2 regions of the Halioxenophilus aromaticivorans genome follow, and region 1 is predicted to be linked to the other one. Evidence: predicted binding sites of a transcription regulator. Region 1 holds the regulator's gene; the other holds the start of a gene.

Region 1 (7,621 bases):
ACTGCCCTGCGCGAAGGATTAGGCGTTCCAAGCCGCAATTACTGCGTCCAAGTCTTTGTTGTTTTGCTTCATGGCAGCGCGGAACTGGCTTTGGAACTGCTTACCCAAGTTAATGCCGTTAAGCACAACGTTGCGCAATACCCACTCGCCCGAACGATCAACCGACATGGAGTAAGACACCACGGAAGTACCGGAATCGCTCTTCACTTCTTGGAATACCGTTACTGACTTGCCTTCGTCTTCGCCGTCTTTTGGCGGCACTACTTTTACCGTGTTGTCCGAGAAGGTGGTCATACCCTTGGAGTAGGTATCGATAAGACCTTGCTTGAACACCTTAGCGAATTCTTGCAGCTGCTCGCGGGAGGCATTGGATACCGCATCGCGGCCCATAACGTTAAACACAATGTAGCGGAAGTCCACCACCTGGCTCATGATCTCATCCAGCGCCACGGAAGCATCTTCCACGGAAACTTCCTTGGTTTGCGTTTTACGCACAATGCTCATTACCTCTTCGGTAACCTCGCTTACCACCTCGTGGGCGCTGACTTTATCGGCGGCACGCTCGATGGCGTGCACTTCTACCCCCTGCTCGACCTCCGGCTTGGCAGTGTCGGCAGCGTACACCAACGGGCTGGCCAACGTTGCCACTGCTATAGCGGCGATCATCGCCGAAGAAATAGGTTTAAATTTTACTAACATGTTGCGTTCTCCCTACGCCAGTAGGTGCTGGCTAACTATACTCATGCCGTGGATTCTAGCGGCTGAACTTCTTTCACTCAATGCACACAAAGTTACCGCAAAGATTCCGACGCCACACCAAGGTTTAGCCATCTTTACGTCTAGGCTTTGCACAAAGCGCTCAAATTTTTGTGGCTTCGCTCAATACGAGAACCGACGCATAGACAACAAAGGCGCCGTAAAGGTCGCATTAAGGGAACATTGATTTAACTTCAACCCACACCTATGGGGCTAAACGTGATAAATTCCGCGCAAATTTTGAGGCAGGATACCCGGCGTTCGGTGAACCGGCGCTAAACACCGCCTCGCATACCCGAACGCTACGACACCGAGCAACGCCACTAGGTTTACGAGAATCGCCACTTTTTACACTTTTAATAGAAAATTACTTCTTTGCGTATGAACAATCGGCCCGCGCCTAACTCTGTATCCGCCCAAACTCTTAAAAACACTGCCATCCGCACGATTCGCATGGAAATTGACGCCATTGCCGAGCTACAAGCTCGAATCAATGATCAATTCGTTACCGCCTGCAAGTTGATCATGGCCTGTCCTGGTCGAGTGATTGTCTCCGGCATGGGCAAGTCCGGCCACATCGGCCGCAAAATTGCCGCCACCCTGGCCAGCACTGGCACCCCCGCATTTTTTGTGCACCCCGGTGAAGCCAGCCATGGTGATTTGGGCATGATCACGGCTGACGACGTGCTCATCGCCATATCTAACTCTGGGACATCCGCCGAGCTTCTGGCCTTAATGCCCGTGCTAAAACGCATGGGTACCAAGATCATCAGCATGACTGGTAACGATGAAAGCCCCCTTGCGGAACACGCCGAAGTTAACCTCAACATCGGTGTACAAACCGAAGCCTGCCCGCTGGATTTAGCCCCCACCTCCAGCACAACGGTTACCTTGGTAATGGGTGACGCCCTGGCTGTAGCACTGCTAGAAGCCAAGGGCTTTAGTGCAGAGGATTTTGCCTTTTCCCACCCAGGCGGCGCACTGGGGCGCAAACTGTTACTAAAAGTCGCCGACATCATGCACAAAGACGGCGAAGTACCGGTAGTAACACCTGCCACGGCAGTGTCACAAGCATTAGTTGAGATGACCCAGAAAGGTTTCGGCATCACCACGGTGGTGGACGAAACGGGCCAGCTACTAGGCGTTTTCACCGACGGCGACCTACGCCGGCACGTGGACCTGGGGACGGACTTGGGTAAAGCCACCATGATTGATGTAATGACTCGCGCCCCCAAAACCGTGGATAAAGATCTGCTGGCGGTGGCCGCACTGAATCTTATGGAAGACAATAAAATTACCGCCGCCGTGGTGGCCGACGAACAGGGCTCGGTGGCGGGCATTATTCACTTGCACGACTTACTGCGTGCCGGCGTGGTGTAAACCAGACATGCCGTTTCGAGAAGTCTTGTGCCAAAGCTGGTTGGCGTTTCTATTAGCGCCCTTATCATTGGCGGATGTAACCCATGGCGCGTAGACTGCTGACGCTGGCATTGGTCGCCGTATTGGTTATTGCAGCGGTTTTATTGGTGGACAACCCCACCCTAGAAGAGCCACAACAGCAGGCGCCACAGCAAAATACCCCTGGTGCAATTATTACCGCGGCCACTACCCGACAATACGATGCCAATGGCCAGCTACAATATGTGTTGCAGGTGGATAGAGCCGAGCAGTACTTTCGCTTTAATCAGCAGGATAAACCTCTGGCCACGTCTCGCGGTTACACTGATTTAAGCTCTCCACGCTTGGTGTTGCATTCGGACAGCAACCCACAGCCCTGGCACTTTAGCGCCGATCATGGCCGCACAGAAAACAACGGCAATCTTATTACGCTGTGGGGTAATGTAGTGGCAGAGCAAGCCCTAGCTGGTGGCGGACAATACCGCATAGAAACTTCGCGCCTAAGGGTGGAGCCTTTGCTACAGCAGGCCACGAGCCAGCAGCCCGTGACCATTCGTTCACCGCAGGGCTTGGGCAACTCCACTGGCATGAGCATTGATATGCCGCAACAAACTGTTACGTTGAATTCACAGGTAAAGGCAACTTATGAAGCCAAGTAAACGCACCATTGCACGGGCCTTAGCCGCTGCCTGGCTGGTGACCCTAGCCGCCAGCTGGATACCTAACGCCCAGGCGCTACCAGAAGACCGCGACCAACCCATCGAAATCAACGCCGACCGCGCCGTTCGTAACGAAAAAACCGGTGTGACGGAATTTGTTGGCAACGCCCTACTCAGCCAAGGCTCGCTGTCCATTGCCGCCGACACCATTACCATCAATTACAACGACAACGGTATACGCGATATCCTGGCAGTGGGCACGCCGGCTGTGCTTCACCAAATACCCAACCCAGAGCAAAGCCAGGTAACCGCCAAAGCCAACCGTATCGAATACAGTGTTGGCGACGAAGTCATTAACTTAAAAGAGCGCGCCAGCATTGATCAGGATGGTTCGGTCATAACCAGCGATTTGATTCGTTACGACATCAATCAGTCTATGGCAGAAGCCAGCGGTGACAATCGGGTGAATATTATTATTCCACCTAGCAATGCCCGAACAACCAACCCGCCGACATCGGAATCCGACAACAGCGACGCTATCCCAAACGACCCCAAATAACCGACTTCAGCTAGATTTCATGGCCAAACTCAGCGCACAACATCTCGCCAAGGCTTACCGCGGACGCCCCGTGGTGACAGACGTTTCATTGGAAGTAAACACCGGCCAAGTGGTCGGCCTACTCGGCCCCAACGGCGCCGGTAAAACCACCTGTTTTTACATGATCGCGGGGCTGGTGCCGGCAGACAACGGCCAAGTTTTTTTAAACGACGAAGAAATTTCGAGTCTGCCAATGCACGGCAGAGCACGCAAGGGGCTGGGCTACCTACCGCAAGAAGCATCGATTTTTCGTAAGCTCAGCGTACGTGATAATCTCCTGGCGATTTTAGAGACACGGGCCGACCTCAACAAACAGCAGCGACTGGACAAATGCCAGCAACTGCTGGAGGAATTCCACGTCACCCATGTGCAAGACAGCCCGGGCATGGCCCTGTCTGGTGGTGAGCGCCGGCGTGTAGAAATCGCTCGCGCCCTGGCGGCGGAGCCGCGCTTTATCTTATTGGACGAGCCCTTTGCAGGGGTCGACCCGATATCGGTGTCTGATATCAAAAACATTATTGAACATCTGCGCAGCCGCGGTATCGGCGTGTTAATCACCGACCACAATGTGCGCGAAACCCTGGATATCTGCGAAAAGGCGTATATCGTCGGCGGCGGACAAATCATTGCCGAGGGTAAACCCCAAGAGGTACTGGCCAACCAATTGGTGCGTGATACCTACCTGGGGGATAAATTTCACCTTTAACGAAGCAAATTGCCCTGCCCCTTTACGCGAGGCCAATTATGCGCGACTATACCGGGGTAGCGCCCTTTTCTAGTGCGCCCAAAGCCGCCTAACAGGCACCTTTCTCCCGGTGGATTGATCCGCCAAATCTCCTTATATTTTCTTCACACAAAACACATAATTTTTAGGCATAAAAATTGCTTAAATTTGTTGCGCGTTCACCGGTTTCGGTACTACACTGCCAAGACGGCAGCGGAAAGTCCCTGCCCAGATTTTTATTTGGCGTACCAACACCGGATCGATTAGCCGCATTATGAAGCAGTCTCTACAGCTTAAGCTCGGTCAACAGCTCACCATGACCCCCCAACTGCAACAGGCCATTCGCCTATTGCAGCTTTCCACGCTCGACCTACAGCAAGAAATTCAAGAAGCGCTGGAATCCAACCCCATGTTGGAAATGACAGAGGGTGAAGATCAATCCGGCAGCGACGGTGACAGCAAAGACAGCGGCGAAGCCAACTCAGAAGGCGCCAACACCACTGAAGCCACTGCTGCGGAAAACACAAGCGACGACAACAACACAGAAACCGCCAGCGATAGCAACGACGATTGGCAGGACAACATCCCCGACGACCTACCCGTCGACACCAATTGGGACGATATCTACCAAGGCAGTGGCCCCTCCAGCTCCGGCAGCGTCGGCCCAGAGCGCGATGACAGCTACTTTGATAGCCAAATTGACAACTCGGAGACACTGCAAGAGCATCTGCTCTGGCAACTGAATTTAACCCCCATGTCAGATCAAGATCGCAGCATCGCCATGAACATTATCGATGCCGTGGCGCCCAGTGGCTTGTTAACCTCCACCATTGAAGAGATTTACCTCGGTTTGATCGGCCAATCCAGCCCATCTGAAGCCGAAACGACAGAAGCGGATAAAGAGGATGCGCTATCGGCAGACAGTGAAACGTTTGAGGATGGCGACACCGCTACCGAAGCCGAAACTGTGGTATCTAGCGCTACCGACTTAGACGACGAAGATAGCCTGAGCATTGAGGAAGTACTGGCCGTACAGCATCGTTTGCAGCTGTTTGACCCTATTGGCTCGTGCAGTGAAGACCTGGGCCAATGCCTTTTGGTGCAGCTGAATCAGTTCCCGGCGGATACCCCGGCGTTGAATTCCGCCAAGCTGGTAGTACGTGAACACCTGGCACAATTGGGAAACCGCGACTATAAACAAATTATGCGCCGCGGCCGGATGAAAGAGCCTGAATTGAAGCAGGCTATTTTGCTGATTCAGCAATTGACTCCCCACCCCGGTGAATTGATTGGCAGTAGCGAGACCACCTATATAGTGCCGGATGTATTTGTCAGCAAAAAGGACGATCGTTGGAGCGTAGAGCTGAACCCAGAGATCGCGCCCAAAATTCGCATTAACAACAGTTACGCAAACTTGGTTAAGCGCGCGGATAGCAGCGACGACAACACCTTCCTTCGAGACAACTTGCAAGAGGCACGTTGGTTTTTGAAAAGCCTGCAAAGCCGTAACGAAACTTTGCTGAAAGTGGCGAGCTGTATCGTTGACAAGCAGCGCGGCTTCCTTGACCATGGCCCTGAAGCGATGAAGCCATTGGTTCTGCACGATATTGCCGAAGACGTCGGCATGCACGAATCGACCATTTCTCGAGTCACTACACAAAAGTATATGCATACACCCCAAGGCATATTTGAGCTGAAATATTTCTTTTCTAGCCACGTCAGTACCGACGGCGGCGGCGAATGCTCCTCTACGGCCATCCGCGCCATTATCAAAAAGCTGGTTGCCGCGGAAGACCCGAAAAAACCGCTCAGCGACAGTAAAATCACCAACTTATTATCGGATCAGGGTATTCAGGTGGCGCGCCGTACCATCGCCAAATACCGAGAATCTCTGGGCATTGCTGCGTCTAACGAACGCAAGCGCCTGGTGTAAATATCAGCAATTAGCACGGCAAACAGTCAGGGATGTAATTTACCCCTGCCAGGCACTAAAAAACTGGAATTTTTAGTGCCAACGAAACTCACAATAACAACAGAGAAAAATCAAGAACAACAGCGAAGTAACAGGTTTTCACCGCGCCGGATCGCCGACGTGGTGGCAAAGGCGGCCCAGCCGCCAAAAAACCAACCGGCCCAACATCTGCAAGGGCCAAATCGACAAAGAGGAAACGCAATGCAAATCACTATTAGCGGGCATCACGTCGAACTAACCGACTCAATTAAAGATTATGTAAACAACAAGCTGTCCCGCCTCGATAAACACCACGGCCAGATAACCAACACCAACGTCACCCTCTCAGTTGAAAAAATGCGGCAAAAAGCCGAAGCTAACATCCACGTGAGCGGTAGAGACTTCTTCGCCAACTGTGAATCCGAAGATCTATACGCTGCCATTGACGGCCTAACCGACAAATTAGACCGACAGCTACTCAAACACAAAGAGAAAATCAGTAGTCATCGATGACCACCAAACTGTCTTCCATTTTAGCTCCAAGCCGTGTCGTATGCGGCTTGGACGGCGTTAGCAAAAAGCGCGCACTGCAAACCATAGCCAATCACATTGCCGAAGACCTACCGGTATTGGATGCCGAAGAGCTGTTCCGCCGTCTTATGGCCCGTGAGCGATTAGGCTCTACCGGTATAGGCCAAGGTATCGCCATACCCCACTGCCGTTTAGAGAACTGCTCCGGTACCTTAGGGGCCTTTTTCAAGCTCAGCGACAAACTCGACTTCGATGCCATAGACGATGCACCGGTGGACTGTATTTTTGCCCTGCTGGTACCTGAAGAAGCTGACGATTCACACCTACAAACATTGGCCGCCATCGCGCGGACCTTCTCCAACCCCGATTTGATGCAACGCATTCGTCAGTGCGACGATAGCGAAACACTCTACCAAACATTGATTAGCGCCGACTAACAACGGGGATACCACATGCAACTTGTCATCATCAGTGGTCGCTCTGGCTCCGGTATTAGCAGCGCCCTGAGGGTGCTCGAGGATGCTGGCATGACCTGCATAGACAACCTGCCCGTGGCTCTGCTGAGCCACTTGGTAGATACCACCGATGATACTGAGCTGCGCTGTGCGGTGACCCTGGATGCGCGCAGCAACCTGGGCCAACTGGCCAATTTCCCAGCACTGTACCAACAATTAAAAAGCCAGTGCCAATCGGTACAGGTGATCTTTCTCGATTCTCGGGACGACATTCTGCTCAGACGCTTCAGCGAAACGCGACGCAAGCATCCTTTAACCAGCGTTGATGTGGGCCTTAAAGATGCCATCATCCAGGAATCCGAACTGCTGACTCCGGTGGTGGACCACGCCGACTTAGTAATCGACACCAGCAATTTAAGCCTACACGCACTGCGCGACTTGATTCGCAAAGCGGTGACCGGCGCCGAGCACATGGACCTGGCTGTGCAATTTCAGTCTTTTGGGTTTAAGCGCGGCGTGCCCGCCGAAGCGGATTTAATTTTTGACGCC
Region 2 (7,621 bases), 1.2 Mb from region 1:
CAACATGAAAAGCAAGTTGGAATACATCTGGCTAGACGGTTACCAACCAACCCAAAGCCTGCGCAGCAAAACTATGGTCCGTAACAACTTCGGCGGTACTTTGGAAGAGTGTCCAATGTGGTCATTCGACGGTAGTTCTACCGAGCAAGCCGAGGGCAACGCTTCAGATTGTCTACTAAAGCCAGTTTTCATTATTCCAGACCCAGACCGCAAAAATGCTTACTTGGTAATGACCGAAGTGCTGAATGCGGATGGCACTGCTCACGTTTCTAACGGTCGCGCCACCATCGACGAAGCAGACGACGATGACGATTTCTGGTTCGGTTTCGAGCAGGAATACTTCCTGTGGGATCCAATCACCAACTTGCCACCTGGCTTCCCAGCCAATGGCTATCCTGCACCACAGGGCCCTTACTACTGCTCAGTTGGCGCCAAAAACGCCTACTGTCGTGAAATGATCGACGAGCACTTCGATATGTGCTTAGAAGCTGGCTTGAACGTTGAGGGTATCAACGCCGAGGTTGCTGCTGGCCAGTGGGAATACCAAATCTTTGCCAAAAGCGCTAAGCGCGCCGGTGACGAAATCTGGTTGAGCCGCTACCTGCTGGAGCGTGTAGGTGAGAAGTATGGTCTGTCCATCGAGTGGGGGCCAAAACCTCTGGGCGATACCGACTGGAATGGCTCTGGTATGCACGCAAACTTCTCCAATGGCGCCATGCGCGATTCTGGAAAAGAAGAAATCTTCACCAAAATCTGTGAAGAGTTTGGTAAAAACATCGAGCGTCACATCAGCGTGTACGGTGCAGACAACGACCAGCGTTTGACTGGTAAGCACGAAACTCAAGCCATCGATGAGTTCAGCTACGGCGTATCTGACCGTGGTGCTTCTATCCGTATCCCGGTAGGTACTGTAGAAGACGGTTGGAAAGGTCGTTTGGAAGATCGTCGTCCTGCGTCTAACGCTGATCCATACAAAGTGGCTGCAGCGATTGTAAAAACCACCAACGAAGCCATGGCCAAGTAATAAAGCCCTGCTGTTAAGTGGTACAAAAAACCGGGGCCTTGGCTCCGGTTTTTTTGTTTTAGGCAATGTGTTCTTAAAAATCGCGCAGCGAACACTGAGTGGTGGAACCGTAAAATGCTGGCTAGAGCACGCGCCGCTCGATTTGGTTTCAGGCGATGACCATTGTGTACTGATTAATGCAGTATTGACTACTGAGGCGCCGTTTGCTGATTAGGCGGCATCTGTTTTTCTAATTCGTCTATCAGATTTTCCAGTTCTTGAATTTTGGCTTCCGAGGCGGCCAGCAGGCGTGCCTGGGCATCGAACTCTTCGCGAGTGACCAGGTTGTGCTCTTGGGCCAAGCGTTTGATTAGTTTCTGGGCGATATTGGTGCTGAGGGGCGTTTTCATAGGCCTTAGTGTACGGCAAGGCGTGCTTGGTGGACACTCTTGCGGTGTCATCGATCCTCACTAGGATGCTTTTCGCGCCAAGTGGTCAAAAATGGTGCTACAAAATCAACCGACAATGTTTGTGCACAAATGGGTGTCGTTTTTTCTGGACTGGACTGTCAAGTGCTGGCCAATTATCCGTCAGAAAGCAGGCTGGCGGTGAGTTTTGGTGAGGAAAAAAATGTAAATCACCGTTGATTTTCAGATTTTGTTCATTTTTGACGCTGGAACTTCATGTTGGTGCTTTATTGTGGTGCTTGGGTGGGGTTTTGGCACCGTTACATGGCGCGCATTCTTATCATTCCCCCCTGTCAGACGGACCGTTTTAGGTCTTTTTCAGCTTAACCTTATGATTTTATTGCGAAAAATCGGTTTGGCACATCAAGTGCTAGTTTGGCGACGGGTGCGGGGGCGGAAAGTTCCCTACCCAGACAAGACATAGAGCACACATTTGGAGACAAACGAATGAAATTAGTAAAAACAGTATTAGCCACTGCCGTAGCAGCCGTTGCTTTCAGCGCCACCACCCAAGCTGAAGTAACCACCAACATTGCGGTTTCCAGTGACTATGTATGGCGTGGCGTTTCTCAAACCTACTACGGGTCTTCCGTATCTGGTGGTATCGACTACGCCGACGAGAGCGGTTTTTACGCAGGCGCTTGGGCTTCTAACACCGGTTACGGTGGCGGCGAGCTTGACCTGTACGCGGGCTTCGCGGGTGAAGCTGGTGACTTCGGTTACAGCATCGGCTACCTGTTGTACGCCTACCCTACAGTAGATGACTACAACTTCGGTGAAATCACTTTAGATTTCTCCTACGACATCCTGTCTTTCGGTATGGCTTACACCATCCACAGTGATTGGGGCGACGGCATGCCTTTCGTAGAAGGTGACGTTTACCTGTACGCCGGTGCTAGCTTCGACCTGGGCAACGATTGGAGCCTGGGCCTGACTGCGGGTTACTACGACTTCGACAATGATGGCGTAGATAACGACGGTGCTGTCCTAGAAAGCTACGGCCACGTTCAAGTTGACCTGGGCAAATCCTACGGCGACTGGGGCGACTTCGCTTTCTCCGTTAGCTTGGCGGAAGAGGGCGCTGCCGACCCTAACGTTGGCTTCAGCAACAATGAAAATGCCGACCAGCCTCTGTTCTTCGTAACTTGGGCCAAAGGTTTCTAAGTTAGTCCATTGAATAATGGATAGTGTTGAGGGGTGGTTAGCGCAAGCGGCCGCCCCTTTTCAGCCAGCCGGCTGATAACAAAGCAGTTTTTGGCGTAGGGCATGCCTTACGTCTACCAGTAGGGTGAGTTGTACAACAATCGCCCGCACTACAAAACCAGGGGGAAGGCATGAAATTAGTAACAGCTGTTATTAAACCATTCAAACTTGATGCCGTTCGTGAAGCGCTATCCGACATTGGTGTACAGGGTATTACTGTTACCGAAGTTAAAGGATTTGGTCGTCAGAAAGGTCACACCGAGCTCTACCGTGGAGCGGAGTACGTTGTGGACTTTTTGCCTAAAACCAAATTGGAAGTAGCGGTTTCCGACGATCAGCTCGAAGCCGTAGTAGAAGCTGTGAGCAAGGCATCGCACAGCGGCAAAATCGGCGACGGTAAAATCTTTATTTGTAACCTCGAACAAGTTATTCGTATTCGAACAGGTGAAACCGGCGAAGATGCCCTATAGGGCCCTGCAATTCCCGATAACCGCTGTTTGAAAGACAGGATAGTTAGACGTAAGAATCTTGGAGATCCACTATGGAAAACAACATTTTTGAACTCCAGTATGCCTTAGACACCTTTTATTTCTTGGTGTCAGGCGCGCTGGTAATGTGGATGGCGGCTGGCTTCGCCATGCTTGAGTCCGGCTTGGTACGGGCTAAAAATACCACAGAAATTTTAACTAAGAACGTAGCTCTATTTGCTATTGCTTGCACTATGTTCCTGGTGTGTGGCTACTGGATTATGTATGGTGGTGAAGATGGATTGCACGGCGCTGTACCTTTCCTTTCTGGCATAACCGGTGATGGTGTTGCTGAGTTTGAAGACACTTATGCGCCTTCAGCGGACTTTTTCTTCCAGGTGGTGTTTGTAGCTACCGCCATGTCTATTGTATCTGGTGCAGTTGCAGAACGGATGAAACTATGGGCTTTTTTAATATTCGCTGTAGCAATGACTGGCTTGATTTACCCAATGGAGGGTGGTTGGACCTGGGGTGGCAAAGATGTATTCGGTCTTTACAACCTTGGCGATAATGGATTTTCTGACTTTGCTGGCTCTGGAATCGTTCACATGGCCGGTGCTGCAGCTGCATTAGCGGGTGTGTTGGTACTTGGCGCACGTAAGGGTAAGTATGGTCCTAACGGCGAAGTAAATGCCATTCCTGGTGCCAACTTGCCGCTAGCAACTCTCGGTACGTTTATTCTATGGATGGGATGGTTCGGCTTCAATGGTGGCTCAGTTCTAGCCACATCTAGCGTAGAAAATGCAAACGCTGTTGCTGTTGTCTTTATGAATACCAACGCTGCCGCCGCAGGTGGTTTGATTGCCGCACTTTTGGTTGCGCGTATTATGTTTGGTAAAGCAGACTTAACAATGGCTCTGAATGGTGCTTTGGCTGGACTTGTTGCAATTACTGCCGAGCCTTCAACTCCTTCTGCTCTTCAGGCGACTCTTTTCGGAGCTTTGGGTGGCGTCCTTGTAGTCTTCAGTATTCTAACTTTAGACAAGCTTAAAGTTGATGACCCAGTAGGAGCGATTTCTGTTCACGGTGTAGTTGGTTTGCTTGGTCTGTTACTGGTACCAATTACTAACCCTCTGACTGACGATGGCGGTGCTTCGTTCATGGGCCAGATTCTTGGCGCAATCACTATCTTCGTTTGGGTGTTTGTAGCAAGCCTAATCGTTTGGTTCATCATCAAAGCAGTTATTGGTGTACGTGTATCCGAAGAGGAAGAGTTCGACGGTGTCGACATTTCCGAGTGTGGTATGGAAGCTTACCCAGAGTTCATTGGTACTGGTAAGTAACACCTATCCCATCTGTGCCCGCGTCCTGCGGGCACAGTGCTTTCTAAGCACAAGCGAATAGGCTCTCTAAATCATTCAAAGCCGTTCCTAGACCCAGCAGTTTGCCCCGCAATGGATTCTGGAACAGCTTTTCAGCCACACTGTCATATTCACCAAGTTGTGGTATGTTTAGAGTATGAGATGTGATTCTCCGCTGATCGATTTCAACAGCGTGACCAAAACAAGAATCGAGATACAGTGACAATAAGGACTAAATCCATGAAATTAATCACTGCTGTTATCAAACCTTTTAAATTAGACGATGTACGCAGCGCACTATCTGAAGTGGGTGTACAGGGTATGACGGTAACCGAAGTTAAAGGCTTTGGCCGCCAAATGGGCCACACCGAGCTGTACCGTGGTGCTGAATACGTCGTTGATTTCCTGCCTAAAGTAAAAATCGAATTGGCCATTGATGAGGGTGTTGTTGAGCAGGCTGTTGAGGCCATCAGTAAAGCGGCTCAGACCGGTAAAATCGGTGACGGCAAAATCTTCATCACATCCTTGGATGAGATTATCCGCATTCGTACCGGGGAAACCGGCGCCGACGCGGTATAAGATTACCGTTTACGCCTCGGCGCAAACGTTTGGAAAACTTTAGAAAGCCTCGCACTAGCGGGGCTTTTTTATGTCCGGCTGGTTGGTTTTTTTATGTTCATAGCCGGCACGGCCACAATTATAACTTTGGCTATTTAAAACTCTGAAATAAAGAAAAAAATAAGCTAAAAAAGCCGATAAAAAACCATTCTTCTGCCAAAAAGTTGCGCTATAAATACAACTCCTTTGGTTTAGCCTAAAAAGAGACAGACAGGTTATGGCAGACGATCTAGACGACGACTTCGACTCAATCGACAGCACAGATGCCGCGGACGATAACAGCAGCAGTAGCGACGATTCGTCCAACAGCGGTATTGCCATCGACTATAGCTTGGCATCAAAAGACAAAGAGCGTGAAGAGCTAGACCGGCAGATCGCCGAATTCCTAGCCCGTGGCGGTAAGATTAGCCAAGTAGACACCCACGTATGCGCCGACCCACCGCAAAAACCGAGCAGCAGCTACGGCAGCCGCCCGATCTAATCCTTCAGGCTAGAACCAGGGTTAAAACAACTGATGTGTGGGCTCTGCTGGCTTAAGCCTAGGCCAGTGGGTCTATATCCTTGCTCAGTAAGCGCGGCAGGCAGCGGTTGATAATTTCGCCAATGTAGCCCAAAAACAAGGTGCCCATGCTGGAGCGGTAGTACTCTGGGTCTCGATTGGCCACCGCCAGCAGGCCGATGGGTGAGCCGTCGTTGAGGGGAGTGATGGCGGCTGAGGCAATCACTTGAATGTGCTTGGGGAAAAGCTCGCGCAAATCCTCCCGCGGAAGTTGCCCGCAGATGCTCTTGTTTAGGCGCCACAGTTTAGGGAATGACTTAGACGCCTGGGTTTGATTAAAAATGCGCGCCGGTCCAATGGAACCGGTGAGTTCGTCATCAAAAATCACCAAACTACTAAACTGCACCTGGAAGTCGCTGTCCAGGCTGTACAGCAGGGCGTCGACAAAATCCCCTAACTCTTCGGCCTCCAATAGCGCTAACACCAGGCGTCGGGTCTTATCGAATAGCACGTCGTTTTCGCGGGCGTTGTCCACCAGGTTGGTTAGACGGTTGCGCAGCTCTACGTTTTTATCCCGCAATACGCTGACCTGTTTTTCGATCAGAGACACGGCATTTCCGCTGTCGTGGGGCAGTTTTAGCCCGTGCAGCAGTTTGATGTTTTTGAGGAAAAAATCCGGGTTGGCGCTTAAAAACGCGCTGACGCTCTCAGCATTGACGGGTGGCTTGGCGCTGCTCATAGTCGAATTTGTCCTTGATAAACCGTTACCGCAGGCCCGGTCATGATCAGCGACTGGCCGGGGCCTGGCCATTGGATGGTGAGATCGCCGCCGGGTAAATGCACCGTGACCTGGCTATCCAGCAAGCCTTGCAGTTGGCCCACCACCGCCGCCGCACAGGCACCGGTGCCACAGGCCAGAGTTTCGCCCACGCCTCGTTCAAATACCCGCAAACTGATTTCGTTGCGTGCCAGCACCTGCATGAAGCCCACGTTTACGCGGTTGGGAAACATGGGGTGGGTTTCCAGTTTAGGGCCTAGGCTCTCCACTGGCGCGGTTTCTACGTTGTCTACCACCAGCACGGCGTGGGGATTACCCATGGAGGCGGCACCAAACTCAATGGTTTGGTTATCCAGCTCTAGGGTATACACGCAGGCCTGCTCGGTCTGCTGAATGGGTACTTCTTGGGGTGCCAAAATGGGCGCGCCCATATCAGCGCTGATGCGGCCATCGGCCTGTACGTTTAGCGTCATTATGCCGTTGGCGGTTTGCACGGCGATGCTGCTTTTACCGGTCAGCCTGCGGTCGCGCACAAATTTGGCAAAACAGCGTGCGCCATTGCCACAGTTTTCAACTTCGCTGCCATCAGCGTTGTAAATGCGGTAGCGGAAATCCACGTCGGGCTTGGTGGGGCACTCCACCAACAGCAATTGATCAAAGCCAATGCCAAACTGGCGGTCGGCCAGTTTGCGGATGGCTGCACCGTCCAATTGCGGCTGCTGGCTAATGGCATCAATGACCATAAAGTCGTTGCCCAAGCCGTGCATTTTTGTGAAACGAATTCGCATAGTGTGTTTGCTTCCGCCGGCCTAGGGCAATAGGTGTTCGCCGCGTATTAGATCGGCAAAGGTTTCGCGTTCGCGTACCAGCCAGTGGTCATCGCCGGCAATTAAAACCTCTGCGGCCCGGGCTCGGGTATTGTAGTTGGATGCCATGCCAAAGCAGTAGGCGCCGGCGTCCAGCTGGGCCAGGTAATCGCCGGCGGTCAATGCCAGTGGTCGATCCTTGCCGATAAAGTCCGCCGATTCGCACACCGGGCCCACTAAATCCCAGGTTTGCACCGGCGCGTCGCTGGTTTCAGTTACCGATACGATGCGTTGCTCGGCCTGATACAGCGCTGGGCGGATATTATCGTTCATGGCGGCATCGACGATGGCAAAATTTTTGTGCGCTGTGGGTTTTAGATATTGGACCTGGGTTACCAAAACACCGGCATCGCCAACAA

What was found. Region 1 encodes sigma-54, which starts transcription at its own class of promoters, with help from an activator protein. Its sites were predicted from a motif close to GTTGGCACGNNNNTNGNNT; they were not measured.
Region 2: ACGHM3_RS22880 (TorF family putative porin) is a predicted target of sigma-54. The motif match lies at 1,825-1,843, and genes of this name have one in related genera.

The regions. Positions count from the first base shown of each region.
Region 1 covers NZ_AP031496.1:4,180,433-4,188,053, forward strand. The annotation lists gene ACGHM3_RS17930 (ABC transporter substrate-binding protein) at 19-699, opposite strand; gene ACGHM3_RS17935 (KpsF/GutQ family sugar-phosphate isomerase) at 1,138-2,136, shown strand; gene lptC (LPS export ABC transporter periplasmic protein LptC) at 2,220-2,813, shown strand; gene lptA (lipopolysaccharide transport periplasmic protein LptA) at 2,800-3,372, shown strand; gene lptB (LPS export ABC transporter ATP-binding protein) at 3,392-4,117, shown strand; gene ACGHM3_RS17955 (RNA polymerase factor sigma-54) at 4,410-6,068, shown strand; gene hpf (ribosome hibernation-promoting factor, HPF/YfiA family) at 6,309-6,599, shown strand; gene ACGHM3_RS17965 (PTS sugar transporter subunit IIA) at 6,596-7,054, shown strand; gene rapZ (RNase adapter RapZ) at 7,070-7,621, shown strand, end outside.
Region 2 covers NZ_AP031496.1:5,380,876-5,388,496, reverse strand. The annotation lists gene ACGHM3_RS22890 (glutamine synthetase beta-grasp domain-containing protein) at 5-1,024, shown strand; gene ACGHM3_RS22885 (accessory factor UbiK family protein) at 1,213-1,413, opposite strand; gene ACGHM3_RS22880 (TorF family putative porin) at 1,918-2,634, shown strand; gene glnK (P-II family nitrogen regulator) at 2,805-3,143, shown strand; gene ACGHM3_RS22870 (ammonium transporter) at 3,215-4,483, shown strand; gene ACGHM3_RS22865 (P-II family nitrogen regulator) at 4,742-5,080, shown strand; gene ACGHM3_RS22860 (hypothetical protein) at 5,337-5,600, shown strand; gene ACGHM3_RS22855 (DUF484 family protein) at 5,659-6,357, opposite strand; gene dapF (diaminopimelate epimerase) at 6,354-7,184, opposite strand; gene lysA (diaminopimelate decarboxylase) at 7,206-7,621, opposite strand, start outside.